DNA from 3 places in the Streptomyces sp. NPDC029836 genome. Region 1 is predicted to be linked to each of the others. Evidence: riboswitches for the same ligand, from Rfam matches in the RefSeq annotation. Region 1 holds a riboswitch; each other region holds the start of a gene.
What was found. Region 1 has a riboswitch for cyclic di-AMP ahead of ACZ4XJ_RS23245 (M23 family metallopeptidase). Riboswitches for the same ligand answer to the same signal wherever they lie in the genome.
Positions count from the first base shown of each region.

Region 2: it holds a riboswitch for cyclic di-AMP, as region 1 does, so the genes downstream of both, ACZ4XJ_RS32770 (transglycosylase family protein) here and ACZ4XJ_RS23245 (M23 family metallopeptidase) in region 1, are expected to answer to the same signal.
Region 3: it holds a riboswitch for cyclic di-AMP, as region 1 does, so the genes downstream of both, ACZ4XJ_RS04905 (M23 family metallopeptidase) here and ACZ4XJ_RS23245 (M23 family metallopeptidase) in region 1, are expected to answer to the same signal.

Region 1 covers NZ_JBVHZI010000008.1:127,377-133,143, forward strand. The annotation lists gene ACZ4XJ_RS23235 (M16 family metallopeptidase) at 60-1,412, shown strand; gene ACZ4XJ_RS23240 (M16 family metallopeptidase) at 1,433-2,800, shown strand; cyclic di-AMP (ydaO/yuaA leader) riboswitch at 3,039-3,195, shown strand; gene ACZ4XJ_RS23245 (M23 family metallopeptidase) at 3,208-4,017, shown strand; gene ACZ4XJ_RS23250 (GntR family transcriptional regulator) at 4,281-4,946, shown strand; gene ACZ4XJ_RS23255 (HPr family phosphocarrier protein) at 5,174-5,455, opposite strand; gene ACZ4XJ_RS23260 (bifunctional acetate--CoA ligase family protein/GNAT family N-acetyltransferase) at 5,653-5,767, shown strand, end outside.
Region 2 covers NZ_JBVHZI010000018.1:20,624-26,390, forward strand. The annotation lists gene ACZ4XJ_RS32760 (cytochrome P450 family protein) at 35-1,309, shown strand; gene ACZ4XJ_RS32765 (transglycosylase family protein) at 1,424-2,482, shown strand; cyclic di-AMP (ydaO/yuaA leader) riboswitch at 2,757-2,927, shown strand; gene ACZ4XJ_RS32770 (transglycosylase family protein) at 2,930-3,682, shown strand; gene eno (phosphopyruvate hydratase) at 4,086-5,372, shown strand; gene ACZ4XJ_RS32780 (FtsB family cell division protein) at 5,479-5,767, shown strand, end outside.
Region 3 covers NZ_JBVHZI010000001.1:1,057,308-1,063,074, forward strand. The annotation lists gene ACZ4XJ_RS04895 (MBL fold metallo-hydrolase) at 210-1,463, opposite strand; gene ACZ4XJ_RS04900 (SGNH/GDSL hydrolase family protein) at 1,603-2,388, opposite strand; gene ACZ4XJ_RS04905 (M23 family metallopeptidase) at 2,551-3,594, opposite strand; cyclic di-AMP (ydaO/yuaA leader) riboswitch at 3,599-3,765, opposite strand; gene ACZ4XJ_RS04910 (tyrosine-protein phosphatase) at 4,084-4,905, shown strand; gene ACZ4XJ_RS04915 (aspartate aminotransferase family protein) at 4,935-5,767, opposite strand, start outside.

The DNA of each region.
Region 1 (5,767 bases):
GCATACAGTGGCAGGTCTGACAGAAATCTCTGCATCGCGATCGAAGGGACCACATGCCCATGGGTCACACGGCCACAGCTCAGGCCGGCTCCGGCGGCCTGACAGCGACCGAGCACCGGCTGGCCAACGGCCTGCGCGTGGTGCTGTCCGAGGACCACCTCACCCCGGTCGCCGCCGTCTGCCTCTGGTACGACGTCGGCTCGCGCCACGAAGTCAAGGGGCGGACCGGTTTGGCTCACCTTTTCGAGCACCTGATGTTCCAGGGTTCGGCGAGCGTACCGGGCAACGGACACTTCGAGCTCGTCCAGGGCGCCGGCGGTTCCCTGAACGGGACCACCAGCTTCGAGCGCACCAACTACTTCGAGACCATGCCGGCGCACCAGCTGGAACTCGCCCTGTGGCTGGAGGCGGACCGGATGGGTTCGCTGCTGGCCTCGCTGGACGACGAGTCCATGGAGAACCAGCGCGACGTCGTCAAGAACGAGCGTCGCCAGCGCTACGACAACGTGCCCTACGGGACCGCGTTCGAGAAGTTGACCGCCCTCGCCTACCCCGAGGGCCACCCGTACCACCACACCCCGATCGGTTCGATGGCCGACCTGGACGCCGCGTCCCTGGAGGACGCGCGCACCTTCTTCCGTACGTACTACGCGCCCAACAACGCCGTCCTGTCGGTCGTCGGCGACATCGACCCCGAGCGCACCCTGGCCTGGGTCGAGAAGTACTTCGGGAGCATCCCGTCGCACGACGGCAAGCAGCCCCCGCGCGACGGCACGCTGCCCGAGGTCATGGGCGCGCAACTGCGCGAGGAGATCGTCGAGGAGGTCCCGGCCCGCGCGCTGATGGCCGCCTACCGCCTCCCGCACGACGGCACCCGCGAGTGCGACGCCGCCGACGTGGCGCTGACCGTGCTGGGCGGCGGCGAGTCCTCCCGGCTGCACAACCGCCTCGTGCGCCGCGACCAGAGCGCCGTCGCGGCCGGCTTCGGCATGCTGCGGCTCGCCGGCGCGCCCTCGCTGGGCTGGCTGGACGTCAAGACCTCCAGCGGCGTCGAGGTGCCCGCCATCGAGGCCGCCGTCGACGAGGAGCTCGCGCGGTTCGCCGCCGAGGGCCCCACGGCCGAGGAGATGGAGCGCGCCCAGGCGCAGCTGGAGCGGGAGTGGCTGGACCGGCTGAGCACGGTGGCCGGCCGGGCCGACGAACTGTGCCGCTTCGCGGTGCTGTTCGGCGACCCCCAGCTCGCCCTGACCGCCGTACAGCGCGTCCTGGACATCACCGCCGAGGAGGTGCAGGCCGTGGCCGCGGCCCGACTGCGCCCCGACAACCGGGCGGTCCTGGTCTACGAACCGCCGGCCGGGTCCGACGACGAGACCGACGCGAACGAAGCCGAGAACGAAGGGGCGGAGCAGTGAGCGACACCGCAGCCGTCACGATGACCTTCCACCCGCAGCCCCAGCCCGGCGAGGCCAAGCCGTGGGCCTTCCCGGCCCCCGAACGCGGCGCGCTGCCCAACGGCCTGACCGTGCTGCGCTGCCACCGCCCGGGCCAGCAGGTGGTCGCGGTCGAGGTCAACCTCGCGGCCCCGCTGGACGCGGAGCCCGAGGGCCTCGACGGGGTGGCCACGATCATGGCCCGCGCCCTGTCGGAGGGCACCGACAAGCACTCCGCCGAGGAGTTCGCCGCCGAGCTGGAGCGCTGCGGCGCCACGCTGGACGCGCATGCCGACCACCCCGGCCTGCGGGTCTCCCTGGAGGTCCCGGCCTCCCGCCTGCACAAGGCGATGAGCCTGCTCGCCGAGGCGCTGCGCGCGCCCGCCTTCGCCGACGGCGAGATCGACCGGCTGGTGCGCAACCGGCTCGACGAGATCCCGCACGAGCTGGCCAACCCGCAGCGGCGCGCGGCCAAGCAGCTCTCCAAGGAGCTGTTCCCGGCCTCCCTGCGCATGTCCCGACCGCGCCAGGGCACCGAGGAGACGGTGGCCCGCATCGACTCCGCGGCCGTCCGCGCCTTCTACGAGGCCCACGTACGCCCCGCCACCGCCACCGCGGTGGTCGTCGGCGACCTGACCGGCATCGACCTGGACGCCGTCCTGGCCGACACGCTGGGCAGTTGGACGGGCAACACCGCCGAGTCCCGCCCGGTGCCCCCGGTGACCGCCGACGACACGGGCCGGGTGGTCATCGTCGACCGGCCCGGCGCCGTCCAGACGCAGTTGCTGATCGGCCGGATCGGCGCGGACCGCCACGACCTCGTGTGGGCCCCGCAGGTGCTCGGCACGTACTGCCTCGGCGGCACGCTCACCTCGCGCCTGGACAAGGTGCTGCGCGAGGAGAAGGGGTACACGTACGGCGTGCGCGCCTTCGGTCAGGTGCTGCGTTCCACGGCCGACGGCAAGGGCGCCTCGATGCTCGCCATCAGCGGCTCGGTGGACACCCCGAACACCGGCCCCGCGCTGGAGGACCTCTGGAAGGTGCTGCGCACCCTCGCGGAGGGCGGTCTGACCGACGCCGAGCGGGACGTGGCGGTGCAGAACCTGGTGGGCGTGGCCCCGCTGAAGTTCGAGACGGCGTCCTCCGTGGCGGGCACGCTGGCGGACCAGGTCGAGCAGGAGCTGCCGGACGACTACCAGGCGCGGTTGTACGCGCGGCTGGCCGAAACCGGTACGGCGGAGGCGACTTCGGCGGTCGTGCGCGCCTTCCCCGTGGACCGTCTGGTGACGGTGTTGGTGGGCGACGCGGCGCAGATCGAGGAGCCCGTACGGGCGCTGGGCATCGGCGCCGTAACCGTCGTCACCAACTGACCCGTGGTCGACCGGGAATCGAGCGGCGGGCGACCGCCCCTCCACCGGTAACCGGCCGTTTCTGAAGGGGCTCTGATGGATTATCCGTCAGGGCCCCTTTTGTCCGATTAGTGGTTTGGTTGCTCGTATGCGGTGTGGCGTACGCAACAAAAGTGCTCGTGTGTTTGGCGATCCACTGATGATCCGCCTAGCGTCGGCCCTGCTGTTCGTCAGTTGTGCCCGCCGCACCCGCGGCACCGAACAGTGATCGCCGAGTCCCCGTCAGGCGCGAGCCTGGGGAGCCGGGGACCCACAGTCCCTGGGGTGAATCGGACCGCCTCGCAAGAGGAGGCCCGTAGGAGACCTTCCTGCTCCGAACCCGTCAGCTAACCCGGTAGGCGAGAGGGAAGGAAAGGACCACCCCCTTCATGGCGTTTGGCAGTCGTCCCACCGGCTCCGGCAAGCACCGCGGCTCCAGCCGTCTGAGCCGCAAGACCGCCGGCTACGCCGGTATAGCCGCCCTCGCCACCACGGGCGTGGTCGGCACCCTCGCCGCCCCGGCCTTCGCGGCGGACAACCCGGGACCCTCCATGGAGGACACCGGCCAGAACCCGGTGGTCGTCGCGAACGACCTCCAGGGCGACATCGTGGCCCAGGCCGATCTGCAGCAGCGCGCCGCCGACGCCGTCGCCGCCCAGGCGCAGGCCGAGGCCGACGCCAAGCAGCGCGCCTCCGAGGCCAAGCGCGTCGCCGAGGTCGCCGAGGCCAAGGCGAAGTCCGAGCGGGAGACCGCCGAGCGCGTCGCCCGCGAGGAGGAGCGCAAGCGCCTCAACACCTACGTCTCGCCCATCGCGGGCTCCTACGTCAGCACCTCCTACGGTGCGGGCGGCGCGATGTGGTCCTCCGGTAGCCACACGGGCATCGACTTCCACGCCTCCCTCGGCACCTCGGTCCGCACCGTCGGCGCCGGCACCGTCGTCGAGGCCGGCTGGGGCGGCGCGTACGGCAACAACGTGATCATCAAGCACAACGACGGCACCTACACGCAGTACGGCCACATGGACTCGCTGAGCGTGTCCGCCGGCCAGCAGGTCGCCCCGGGCCAGCAGATCGGCCTCGCCGGCACCACCGGCAACTCCAGCGGCGTGCACCTGCACTTCGAGGCCCGCACCAGTGCCCAGTACGGCTCGGACATCAACCCGCTGGCGTACCTGCGCTCGCACGGCGTGAACCTCTGATCCGAGCGGCACCGCACCACCACTTCCACGGAAGGCCCCGGCTCCCCGAGCCGGGGCCTTCCGCGTTCCCGGGAGCCGGCTCGCCTGCGAAGCCGGCCCTTGCCCTCGTCGGCTGCCCCGCTCACCCCTCACCGCTCCCCGCTGCGTGAAATGTTTCGGATTTCCAGCCGTCCTCGGAAATATTCGCGTGTTGCAATAGAGTCGCGACACGGTCACGATTCCGGCGACGGCGCCGGCAGCCGAATTCACGCGGAGGTCCGGTCTTGCGAATTCCCGCGCACGCGGTGTGCACAGCGATCCGCGACGATATCGTCTCCGGCTTCTTCGGGCCGGGCGGCCGCCTCACCGAGGAGGTCCTGGCCCGCCGCTACGGGGTCTCCCGCGTCCCGGTGCGCGAGGCCCTGCGCACCCTGGAGTCCGAGGGCTTCGTCACCACGCGCCGCCACGCGGGCGCCTGCGTGGCGGAGCCCACCGAACAGGAGGCGGCCGACCTCCTGGAGCTACGGATGCTGCTGGAGCCCCTCGCGGCCTCCCGGGCCGCCCGCCGGCGTACGGACGCCCACCTGAAGGTGCTGCGCGGGCTGGTCCGGCTGGGGCAGGAACGGGCCCGCAGGGGCCAGGGGGAGGATCTGCGGGACCTGGGGGGCTGGTTCCACGAAACCCTCTCCCAGGCCTCCGGCAGCCCGGGCCTGATCGCCCTGCTGACCCAGACCCGGCGCAAGATCGCCTGGATGTACACCGTGGAGGCCCCCGCGCGCCCCGTGGAGTCCTGGGCCGAACACGGGGGCATCGTCGACGCGGTGGCCCGCGGGGACGCCGAACGGGCCCGGACGCTGACCGCGCAGCACGCGGCGCGCGCCGCCGAGGCGCACCGGCCGCGGGTGAGGACTCCGCAACCTGCCGTAAACATGTCGAGCGTCCGGCATTAACACGGGCCGTATACAAAGGTGAGCGGATATTCTGCCGGCGCCGGCCGGTTCACGGTCCCGCGCATTTCTCGTGCTCCCATTCCGGATTCTTCTCCCGCGGGATTCCGGCTTTCGCGTCCGGCGTCGAATTCCCGCCTGCGCGGCCGAAAACAGAAGAGCCGCAGCCTCCGGGATCACCGGGGGCTGCGGCTCCGCCGCTCGTTCGAGGTGGTACCGGACCCGAAGGGTCAGACGGTCTCCGGAAGCTCGTCGAGGCCCTCGGCGACCAGCTTCGCGAGGCGGTCCAGGGCGGCGTCCGCACCCTCGGCCTCGGAAGAGAGGACGATCTCCTCGCCGCCCTGCGCGCCCAGGCCCAGGACCGCCAGCATGGAAGCGGCGTTGACGGGGTCGCCGCCCGCCTTGGCGATGGTCACCGGGACGCCGGAAGCGGTCGTCGCCCGGACGAAGATCGAGGCGGGACGAGCGTGCAGGCCCTCGGCCCAGCCGACGTTGACGCGGCGCTCTGCCATGGTGATGCCCTTCAGGTTCTTACGGTTGTCTAGACCAGTCTCTCACGGCGCCCCGAATGCTCGGACCGGCCTTCGGCCCCGATCCACCGCCGTTCGACCTTCCCCAGCTTGCACCGCTTCGCCCCGGACTGCCGCGTTCGCCGCGCGCTCGCGTCCGGGCCGGTCCGCACGGCCCGTCCGCCCCTTAGGGTGAGCCCATGACGACCGCGTCGGACCCCTCGTACCCGGCCCACTGGGAAGCGGACGTCGTGCTGCGCGACGGCGGCACCGCCCGCATCCGTCCCATCACCACCGAGGACGCGGGACGGCTGA
Region 2 (5,767 bases), on a different contig from region 1:
GGAGCACCCGTACGGTCCGGGATACGGTCTGCGGGTGCATGAGCAGACCTCCGCGACCCCGGCCGACTCCGCCCCCACCGAGGGGCCGACCCTGTTCGACTGGGAGTTCGCGACCGACCCCTACCCCGCCTACGCCTGGCTGCGCGAGCACTCCCCGGTGCACCGCACCAAGCTCCCGAGCGGGGTGGAGGCCTGGCTGGTCACCCGCTACGCCGACGCCCGACAGGCCCTCGCCGACCAGCGCCTGAGCAAGAACCCCGCGCACCACGCCGCGCCCGCCCACGCCAAGGGCCGGACGGGCATCCCGGGGGAGCGCAAGGCGGAGCTGATGACGCACCTGCTGAACATCGACCCGCCGGACCACACCCGGCTGCGCCGACTGGTGTCGAAGGCGTTCACCCCGCGCCGCGTCGCCGAGTTCGCCCCGCGCGTGCAGGAGCTCACCGACCACCTGATCGACGCCTTCGCCGCGAAGGGGGAGGCCGACCTCATCCACGAGTTCGCCTTCCCGCTCCCCATCTACGCCATCTGCGAGATGCTCGGGGTACCGCGCGAGGACCAGGACGACTTCCGCGACTGGGCCGGGATGATGATTCGGCACGGAGGGGGCCCGCGCGGCGGGGTCGCCCGCTCGGTCAAGCAGATGCGGACGTATCTCGGGGAACTCATCCACCGGAAACGGGACGACCTCGGCAATGACCTCATCTCCGACCTGATCCGGGCAAGCGACCACGGTGACCACCTCACCGAGGCCGAGGCCACGGCGATGGCGTTCATCCTGCTGTTCGCCGGCTTCGAGACGACCGTGAACCTCATCGGCAACGGCGTCCACTCCCTCTTCATGAACCCGGAACAACGCGAGCGGCTCCAAGCCTCGCTCGCCGCGGGCGAGAGCGCCCTCCTGGAGACCGGGGTCGAGGAACTCCTGCGCCACGACGGCCCGGTGGAGCTGGCCACCTGGCGGTTCGCGACCGTCCCGCTGACCCTCGGCGGGCAGGAGATCGCCACCGGCGACCCGGTGCTGGTGGTCCTCGCGGCGGCCGACCGGGATCCGGAACGGTTCGCCGATCCGGACACCCTGGACCTGTCCCGGAGTGACAACCAACACCTCGGGTACGGCCACGGGATCCACTACTGCCTGGGCGCTCCGCTCGCCCGGCTCGAAGGACAGACGGCGCTCGCGACTTTGCTGACGCGTCTGCCGGATCTGGAACTTGCCGTTCCCCCCACGGACCTGCGCTGGCGCGGCGGACTCATCATGCGTGGCCTGCGCACGCTTCCGGTTCGCTTCACACCTCGAAACAACTGAGTCGTTTCCTGACGCCGTCTGATCACACGTCAGTCGCCGACCGAACTTGTGACAATCGTTCGAAGGCCGCTAGGTTCTGCCGTTACCCCGCCGTTATGCGAAAGGTAAAGCCTCATGCGTTCCGGGAACGGCCGCCACAGACGCCCCCGCCAGGTACCCGCCCTGGTCGTCACCGCCGGAGTCACAGGCTCCGCACTCGCCCTGCCCCTGCTCGCCGCGACGAACGCGAGCGCGGCCGACACGACCACGTGGGACAAGGTGGCCGACTGCGAGAGCGGCGGCAGCTGGAGTGCCAACTACGGCAGCGGCGAGTACGGCGGGCTCCAGTTCACCCAGGAGCAGTGGAGGAACGCGGGCGGACTCGCCTACGCGGAGCGCCCGGACCTCGCCAGCCGCTCCCAGCAGATAGCCATCGGCGAGAAGGTGCTGGCCTCGCAGGGCCCCCAGGCGTGGCCGCTGTGCGCCGCCTCGGCCGGACTGACCCAGCAGGGCCCGGCCGCCGCGGTGGACCCGGGTGACCCCCGGCCCGCCGGGCCGGTCGCCCCCGCCCCCGTACGGCCCGACGGTTCGGTGCCCGTCGCGGGCTCCGAGCCCGCCGTCGACTTCGGGGCCCCGACCCCGCAGCCGGCGCAGGGTGGCCCGTCCACCGGCCCGACCGGCCTGCCGGACTACCCGCAGGGCCCCGCCGGCGGACTGCCCGTCATGCCCGACCCGGACTCCCCGGCCCCGTCCACGGACCCGACGGTCCCGCCGACGACCGCGCCGCCCACCACGACCCCGCCGACCACGGCGCCCACCACGCCGGTGGACCCGAGGGCCCCCGGAACCCCGACCGTTCCGGGCACCCCCACCGTTCCGGGGGACCCGACGGCGCCCACGGCCCCGCTCACCCCGGGTGCCACGCCCTCGGCCGTGCCGGCCGGCGCGATCGACGCAGCGGTCGACGGAGCGGGCAAGCACCGCGGTCCGGCGGCCGTCGAGCCGCACGGCTCGTCTGACGCCGCGTCGACCCCCTCGTACACGGTCAAGGCCGGCGACAGCCTCACCGCGATCGCCGACGCCCAAGGCCTCAAGGGTGGTTGGAACACGCTCTACGCGGCCAACGAGCAGGTCATCGGCGGGAACGCGGACCTCATCAAGCCGGGTCAGAACCTGGATCTAACCAAGGAATAGGGGCAGTTCGCCCAGTCGGAAAGAGCTGAATGTCCGTTATCGGCAAATGAGACATGCGTCTCTTCCGATCAACTGGCGTGTCTCGTTCCGGAACTTCCACAAACCCGCCCCTCACCTGCGTAAACGTACTTTTGAGGAACGCAAGGAGGCCGGTTTCTCCCTGATGTCGCGCGTTGAACATCAGGGGGAGACCTGTCTACCTTCTGAGTCGCTCGCCACCGCGGGCTCCTTCGACCGCATCGCCGAATCCTGCCGGCGGACGGGGGGAACAGTCGTCGCGCAAGCGCCGAAGGCAGGAGCGGGGGAACCAAGGTAGGCGCCGGGAAGGGTCGTTGGAAGACGGCCGCGTACCGGCTTGGGGTTAAGCCACGTGCTCGACACGTGACCGGGCAACTCATCCGCCCGAACCCGACAGCTCACCTCGAAGGCGTCGGTGAGGAGAACTCCATGCTGCTTTCCGGCAAGGGCAAGCACCGTCGCGGCTCCAAGGCCGTCCGTATCGTCACGCTCGCCGGTGTCGCCGGTGTCGCCGTCGCGGCCCCGCTGATGGCCGCCGGTACCGCGAGCGCCGCGACCGTCTCCGAGTGGGACAAGGTCGCGCAGTGCGAGTCCGGTGGCAACTGGGCCATCAACACCGGCAACGGTTACTACGGCGGCCTGCAGTTCTCGGCCTCCACCTGGGCCGGCTACGGCGGCAAGGCGTACGCCGCCACGGCCAACCAGGCCAGCAAGTCCCAGCAGATAGCCATCGCCGAGAAGGTCCTCAAGGGCCAGGGCAAGGGCGCCTGGCCGCACTGCGGCAAGGGCCTGTCCAACGCCGCGTACAACGGCGGCGGCTCGACCACCACGCCCGCCAAGCCGAAGCCCGAGACGAAGCCGGCCAAGCCCGCCCCGGCGAAGCCCGCGAAGCCGGCCACGCCCGCCAAGCCGGCGACGCCGAAGGCCGAGCCGAAGCGCACCGAGGTCCCCGTCTCGCGCTCCGAGCGCGTCGAGACCCCGGCCGTCAAGCCGCAGGCCCCCAAGACCGAGGCCCCGGCGACCGGCAACGGCTCCTACGTCGTCAAGGCCGGCGACACCCTGGGCACCATCGCCCAGGCGAACGGCGTCAAGGGTGGCTGGGAGAAGCTCTTCCAGCTGAACAACGACACCGTCAAGGACGCCGACCTGATCTTCCCGGGTCAGAAGCTGAAGCTCAGCTGAATCACCGCACCACACCGCACGGCGGCCTGAACACCGCACGGCGGCGCACCACACCGCATGACACCGCATGACACCGCATCACGCGCGGTCCCGCAGCATGTCCACCGCCCGGCCCGCATCCCCTCGCGCGCCGGGCGGCGGCATGCTCGCGGTCATGTCCGGCGGCGCGTTCCGGGGCGGCTCCCGCGGCCCGTTCCGGAGCCGGCGCGGGCGGCCCTCCGCGGGCCGGAGCCCACTTTCTCAAGAGCCCTATGTCCTGGAAGAGGAGCATTCAGCCCCTATTTCGTCCCAGGACCCGGGCGGTCGGCGGGCCCAGTGCCCGGAGCCGGTTAGGCTCTAGGCGGCAAGGCCATCCCACGGCCTGACACGCCACCGCACACCCAGCGTCACATCCCAGAAGGAGATGCTCGTGCCGTCCATCGACGTCGTCGTAGCCCGGGAAATCCTGGACTCCCGAGGCAACCCCACGGTCGAGGTCGAGGTGGGCCTCGACGATGGCAGCACCGGCCGTGCTGCAGTTCCGTCCGGCGCCTCCACCGGTGCATTCGAGGCCATCGAGCTGCGTGACGGTGACCCCAACCGTTACTTCGGCAAGGGTGTCGAGAAGGCCGTCCTCGCCGTCATCGAGCAGATCGGCCCGGAGCTCGTCGGCTACGACGCCACCGAGCAGCGGCTGATCGACCAGGCCATGTTCGACCTGGACGCCACCGACAACAAGGGCTCCCTCGGCGCCAACGCGATCCTCGGCGTGTCCCTCGCCGTGGCGCACGCCGCGTCCGAGGCCTCGGACCTCCCGCTCTTCCGCTACCTCGGCGGCCCGAACGCGCACCTGCTGCCCGTTCCGATGATGAACATCCTCAACGGTGGGTCGCACGCCGACTCCAACGTGGACATCCAGGAGTTCATGATCGCCCCGATCGGCGCGGAGTCCTTCTCCGAGGCGCTGCGCTGGGGTGCCGAGGTCTACCACACCCTCAAGAAGGTCCTGCACACCAAGGGCCTCTCCACCGGTCTCGGTGACGAGGGCGGTTTCGCCCCGAACCTGGAGTCCAACCGCGCCGCGCTCGACCTCATCGTCGAGGCCATCAAGCAGGCCGGCTACGTCCCGGGCAAGGACATCGCGCTCGCGCTCGACGTCGCCGCGTCCGAGTTCTACAAGGACGGCAAGTACGAGTTCGAGGGCCAGTCCCGCTCGGCCGCCGAGATGACCGAGTACTACGAGGAGCTCGTCTCCGCGTACCCGATGGTCTCCATCGAGGACCCGCTGTACGAGGACGACTGGGCCGGCTGGAAGACCCTCACCGACAAGCTGGGCGCCAAGGTCCAGATCGTCGGCGACGACCTCTTCGTCACCAACCCGGAGCGTCTGGCCCGCGGCATCGAGGAGGGCTCCGCGAACGCCCTGCTCGTCAAGGTGAACCAGATCGGTTCGCTGACCGAGACCCTCGACGCCGTCGAGATGGCCCAGCGCAACGGCTTCAAGTGCATGATGTCGCACCGCTCCGGCGAGACCGAGGACGTCACCATCGCCGACCTCGCCGTCGCCGTGAACTGCGGCCAGATCAAGACCGGCGCCCCGGCCCGCTCGGACCGCGTCGCCAAGTACAACCAGCTGCTGCGCATCGAGGAGATCCTCGACGACGCCGCCGTGTACGCGGGCCGCTCCGCCTTCCCGCGCTTCAAGGGCTAAGGGCCAATCAGCGCCTCGCGGCGCCGGCCTCCGTACGTCCCCGCACTCGGTCCCGTACCGTGTGCGGGGACGTATTGCGTAGCGCGCATCCAGGGGAGGCGGGACCATGGCCGGGAACCGGGACCGGTTCTCCACCTTCTCGACGGCGACCAGGCTCAAGCAGCTCGGTGAGCGGACCGCCGCGCACGTCTACCGCTCGCAGACGCGGCGCCAGGTCCGCCGCAGCCGGCTCACCGGCCGGGCCGCGTTGCTGGTCCTCGTCCTCTGTACCCTGGTCGTCGCCCTCGCGTACCCGATGCGCCAGTACGTGTCCCAGCGCTCGGAGATCGCGGACCAGCAACGGAACGCGGTCGACGCGTACAAGCGCCTCGAACAGCTCCGCGACGAGAAGGCCC
Region 3 (5,767 bases), on a different contig from region 1:
GATTCCCGGATCGACGCGGCGGACGTGGTGAAAGTGCTGTCGCGCGCCGGACGGCAGAGCCGGATCCTGGCGACCCGACGCGACTGGCGCGCCGAGCAGGTGTTCACCAGGGACGCGCCGGCCGCGGGGGGACCGGCACGCCGTCCCGAACCCCCGCACGTAGCCGAGCCCCGGGACCGCCGGCTGCCCGAGCAGCCCGAGCAGCCCGGTCAGGCCTCCCCGACCAGGTCGAGCCCCGCGTCGGGTTCGACCGTCCCGCGCTCGCCGGGCCCGACCTGCTCTTCGCGGTAGTTCACCCAGCGCTCCCACGCGAATCCGGGGGCCGCGATGGGCCGCCACCACGGGTCGACGGGGACCTTGCCGGCGGGCTCGAAGGGCTCGCCCGGCTTGGGCACGGCCACGGCCTGCCCCACGTTGCGGGCGGCGATCATGGTGCGCTCGGCCGGGTCGGACCACGGGTGCGGGGCGAGGTTGAACGTGCCCCAGTGGATGGGCAGGAGCACACCGTGCGCGGCGCCGCCCTGGAGGTCGAGCTGGGCTCGGATGCCCTCGTCCGGGGTCATGTGGATGTCGGGCCACGGGCCGGGGTCCGGGGTGCGGTCCTCGTGGTCCTTCGGCCAGTACTCCGAGTAGGCGCCGATCTGGATCATCGTGGCGTCGAAGGGTCCGTGCGCGGCGCCGATGTCCTTGAAGCCCGGGAAATATCCCGTATCACCGCTGTGAAACACCCGGTGCTCCTCGCCGGCGACGACCCAGGAGGCCCACAGGGTGGTCTGCTGGTTGCGCAGGCCGCGCCCGCAGAAGTGCTGTGCCGGGGTGGCGGTGAGGGTCAGCCCGGCGACCTCGGTGGCCTCGTTCCAGTCGAGCTCCCGCAGCCGGCCGGCCGGTACGCCCCAGCGTTCCAGGTGCGCGCCGACGCCCAGCGGGACGGCGAAGACGGTGTTCGTGCCGGCCAGCGCCTTGATCGTGGGCAGGTCGAGGTGGTCGTAGTGGTCGTGGGAGATCACCACGACGTCGACCTCGCCCAGGGAGGCCAGCGGCACCGGGACCGGGTGCAGGCGCTTGGGCCCGGCGAAGGAGTAGGGAGAGCAGCGCTGTCCCCACACGGGGTCGAAGAGGACTCGGCGGCCGTCGATCTCCACGAGCACGCTGGAATGGCCCATCCAGGTCACCCGCAGGCCGCTGACCGGGGCCTTCGCCAGTTCGGCCAGGGTGGTCGGGTAGACCGGGATCGGCGCGGCGGGGCTGCGCCGGATCCGTTGTTCCTTGTGGAAGTAGACCCGGGCGAACTCGGCCATCGACCCGGAGGGCCTGGTCCTGCCCTTCACCGGGTTCTGGAAGGCGCCGTCGGCGAAGTTCGGCGAGCGTCGGATCCGCTCCAGCCGGGCGCCGGAGGAGTCCGCCCCGAAGGCTTCGGCGCGCAGGGCGCGCAGCCTGGGACGCAGGGGAAGGGAGCCGGTCAAGGCGCCTCCTCAAGAGGGTGCGGTTCGAGGTGGCACGGTAGTACATGCACGACCGTCCCAACGCGTACCGGCCCGTGAGGATTCCGCCCGGCGGGAACCCGCCGGGCGGAATCGAGGCGCGTCCGGTTCCCCGCGCGTCCTACAGGGGCAGCAGGTCGGGGCGCTTCGCCGCGACGTGGTCGCCGGAGGACTCGCCCCGCAGCCGGCGCCCGATCCACGGCACGAGGTGTTCGCGCGCCCACTGGATGTTGTCGCGGGTCACGTCCACCGAGCCGCGCGGCGGCGTCGGCGGCCACGGCTGGTCGGGGTCGGTCGGGATCCCGTAGCCCAGCACCTGTGCGGCGCGCAGCGCGACGCGGGTGTGACCCTCGGGCGAAAGGTGCAGTCGGTCTCCGTCCCAGGCCCGCCGGTCCTGCACCGAGCGCAGCGACCACAGGTCGAGCACCGGGCAGTCGTAGCGGTCGGCGATGGAGCGGACGTGCGCGCTGTACGTGGCGACCTTGCCCCTCAGGTGCCTCAGGACTGGCACGCCCCGCGTGTCGAAGCCGGTGGTGATCATGACGAGGCCGACGGCTTCGGTGAGGTCGGCGACGGCCGCCTCGAACCGCTCCGCCACGTCGTCCGGGTCGCTGCCGGGACGGATGATGTCGTTCCCGCCCGCGCAGAAGGTCACCAGGTCCGGTGCGAGGGCGCGGGCCCTCGGGACCTGGTCGGCCACGATCTGGTCGAGGAGCTTCCCCCGCACGGCCAGGTTCGCGTACCGGAAGTCGTGTTCTTCGCGCTGATCGGCGAGGAGCACGGCGAGGCGGTCCGCCCAGCCGAGATGGGAACCCCCGGGTCCCGGGTCTCCCACGCCTTCGGTGAAGCTGTCCCCGATCGCCGCGTACGAGCCGATGGTCTTGAGTGTCGTCGTCGTCGCTGCCACGAAACGACATCCTTCACCGTCGCAACCAACCTACGCCAACGTAATGAGGGGTTGACGGACCGTGATCTGTACCACGCGGGGGATAAGGAATAAGTACACGTGAGGCCGGGACCCCCCTCGGGTCCCGGCCTCACGCGCGCGTGTGTCCGACGGACGGTGCCGTCAGAGGCTGACGCCCTTGGAGCGGAGGTAGCCCAGCGGGTCGATGTCCGAGCCGTAGGACGGGCCCGTGCGGATCTCGAAGTGGAGGTGCGGACCGGTCACGTTGCCGGTGGCGCCGGACAGGCCGACGCGCTGGCCGCCGGTGACGCTCTGGCCGGCCGAGACGGACAGCGAGGAGAGGTGCGCGTACTGGGAGTACTTGCCGTCCGCGTGCTTGATGACGACCTCGTTGCCGTACGAGCCGCCCCAGCCGGCGGAGACGACGGTGCCCGCGCCGACGGCCTTGACGGTGGTGCCGGTGCCGGCCATGAAGTCCACGCCGGTGTGGTAACCGGAGGACCACATGCTGCCGCCCATGCGGTACGCGGTGGAGACGCCGCCCGCGACCGGGGCCACGAATCCGCCGGAGGCCGACGGGGTGGAGGGCGCCGCCTGACCCGACCCGGCGGGCTTCTGCGCGGGCGCGGCCTTCTTGGGCGCCGCCTTCGGGGCGGAGGAGCGCTCACCGGACGCCTCAGGGCGGCTGGAGGAGCGCTCGGAGCGGTTGCCGGAGCCCGACTCGGAGGCGGAGTCCGGGGTCGAGGCGGAGGGCGGCGACTGCTTCTTGGTCGGGGCCGGAGCGGCGGGTGCGGGGGCGGCCCCGGTCGAACCCGGAGCGCCGAGGGTGAGCTTGAGGCCCGGGTGGATCAGCGAGGGGTCGCTGCCGACGGCGTCGCGGTTGTCGGCGTAGAGCTGCTCCCAGCCGCCGGTGAGCCGGCGCTCGGCGGCGATCTTCGAGAGGTGGTCGCCGGCGACGACGGTGTAGACCGCGGCGGCAGCGGCGGTCGGCGTCGCGGTGGGCGTCACCGTGGCGGCCGCCTGGAGGGCCGCCGGGGCCTGCGGGGCCTGCGCGGGTGCGGTGGCCGGGGCGGCCGCGGGGGCTGCGTGGGCGCCGGTGGCACCGATCAGCGGCAGCGCGAGCGCGGCGCCGCCGGTGCCGGCCGCGGTGAGACCGCGGGATATGGAACGGGACTTCGGGCGGCGGTGCTTACCCTTACCGGGCATGGCGAATTCCTCTCCGTCGCCTGCGAGGTGAGCTGTCGGGTTCGGACTGGAGATGTCCGGCCGCGCACGTCGAGGACGCGTACGGCTTCACCCCGAGCCGGCCCGGAGAACGTTCCGGTCCGGCGGCCTACCTGGTTCCCCCGCTCCTGCCGCGCGCGTCGATAGTCGGGTGCGGTTCCCGGGCGGCGGCAGGATTAGGCTGTCCACCCGGATCGGTCGTGAAGGTAATCGAGCGGGTCCACGGGCAACAAGCCGCACATTCCCTGACGCAATCACAGGTATGAGGGTGTGAGGGAATTCCGGTCACCCTGTGTCCATTCCGCACCATCAACAACCGCCCTGGCGTGGGAATTCGGATTTCGCGATCGGGCACACACGGTCACCGTATGATCTGGCTCACGGAGCCTGGCGCGATCTCGCCTCTCCCCGTGGCAAGTTGCTCCCAACCGGCGTAATTCGGACACCTCAGGACGATGCGGAGGACCACTCGTGACCCAGCAGATACCGCCACCCCTTCCGGCGATCCCCGAACCCGAACCGGAGCTGACGGGAGTGCGCAATTTCCGTGACGTGGGCGGTCTGCCGACCGCCGACGGACGACGGGTCAGGTCGGGACGACTCTTCCGAAGCGGACATCTGGCGCATGCCACCGAAACAGGAACACAGTTCCTCTCCTCGCTCGGTCTGCACACGGTGTTCGACTTCCGCAACCGCGCCGACCACGCCGTGGAAGGGCCGGACGTGGAACTGCCGGGCGTGCGCTACGTGAACATCCCGCTGTCCGACCCGGCCGCCGGGAAGGAGTTCTGGACGATGGTCCGCGAGGGCGACCTGGCCCAGCTGCGCACCCTCCTCGGGGAGGGCCGGGCGGCCGAGCGCATGACCACCTCGTACCGCACGATGATCCGCACCCGGACCGCCGAACACAGCCGGGTCGTGCACGCGCTGGCCGAGGACAGCGTGCCGGCACTGATGCACTGCGCGGCGGGCAAGGACCGGGCCGGTCTGTCGATCGCCGTCACGCTGCTCGCGCTCGGCGTCGAACGGGACGTGATCGCGGCGGACTACCTGGAGTCGAACGCCCCGCACCGCCGCTACCGGATGCGGCGCGGCGCGGACGCGGTCGAGTCCCGCCCGGCCGAGGTGTCGGAGCTGCTGGCCCCGCTCTTCGACGCGCGCGCCGAGTACCTGCGGGCGGCGTACGAGACGATCGACGAGGAGTGGGGCGGGGTGGACCGCTACCTCGCCGAAGGCCTCGGGCTCGCGCCCGAGACCCTGGTCCGGCTACGGGAGAGACTGCTGGAACCGTAGGAGCCGGGCCTCCCCCGGCCGGCAGGCCGTCAGCGGTTGCCGACGGCCTGCTTCACCAGCGTCCGGCCGAAGTCCCACATCAACGAGCCACCGCTGTGCGCTTCGTCCATGACCTCCCGGAAGGCGCCGACGAACCGGTCCACGTCGTGTTCGTCCACGATCAGCGGCGGGATCAGCTTGATGACCTCCAGGTGGTCCCCGGACACCTGGGTGAGGATCCGGTGCTTGCGCAGCAGCGGCACCACGACCATCTGGGCGAACAGCCCCTTGCGGGCGGCCTGGAGCATCGCCCAGCGGCTGCGCAGGCCCAGCGAGGACGGCCGGCCGAACTCGATGCCGATCATCAGCCCGCGCCCCCGCACCTCGTGCAGCAGCTCGTACTCGTCCACGAGCGCGGCGAGTCGGCCGCGCAGCAGGTCGCCCACGGCGCGGGCGTTGGCCGTGACCTCCTCGTCCTCCATGACGCTCAGCACCGCCAGGCCGGCGGCCATCGCCTGCGCGTTGGAACCGAAGCTCGCCGAGTGGACCAGCACCCGGTCCATGGACGAGTACACGCGCTGGAAGATCCAGTCCTTGCCCAGGGTCGCGCCGACCGGCACGTAGCCGCCCGACAGGGCCTTGGCCACGCACACCAGGTCCGGCTCGACGCCGGGTTCGTGCTGGTACGCGTAGAAATCGCCGGTGCGTCCGAGGCCGGTCTGCACCTCGTCGGCGATCAACAGGGCCTTGTGCCGGTGCAGGAGCTCCTGGGCCGCGCGCAGGAATCCGGGGGGCGCGGCGAGCACCCCCTTGCCCTGGATCGGCTCCACGATCAGGGCGGCGACGTCGCCCCGGCGCAGTTCGCGTTCCAGGGCGTCCAGGT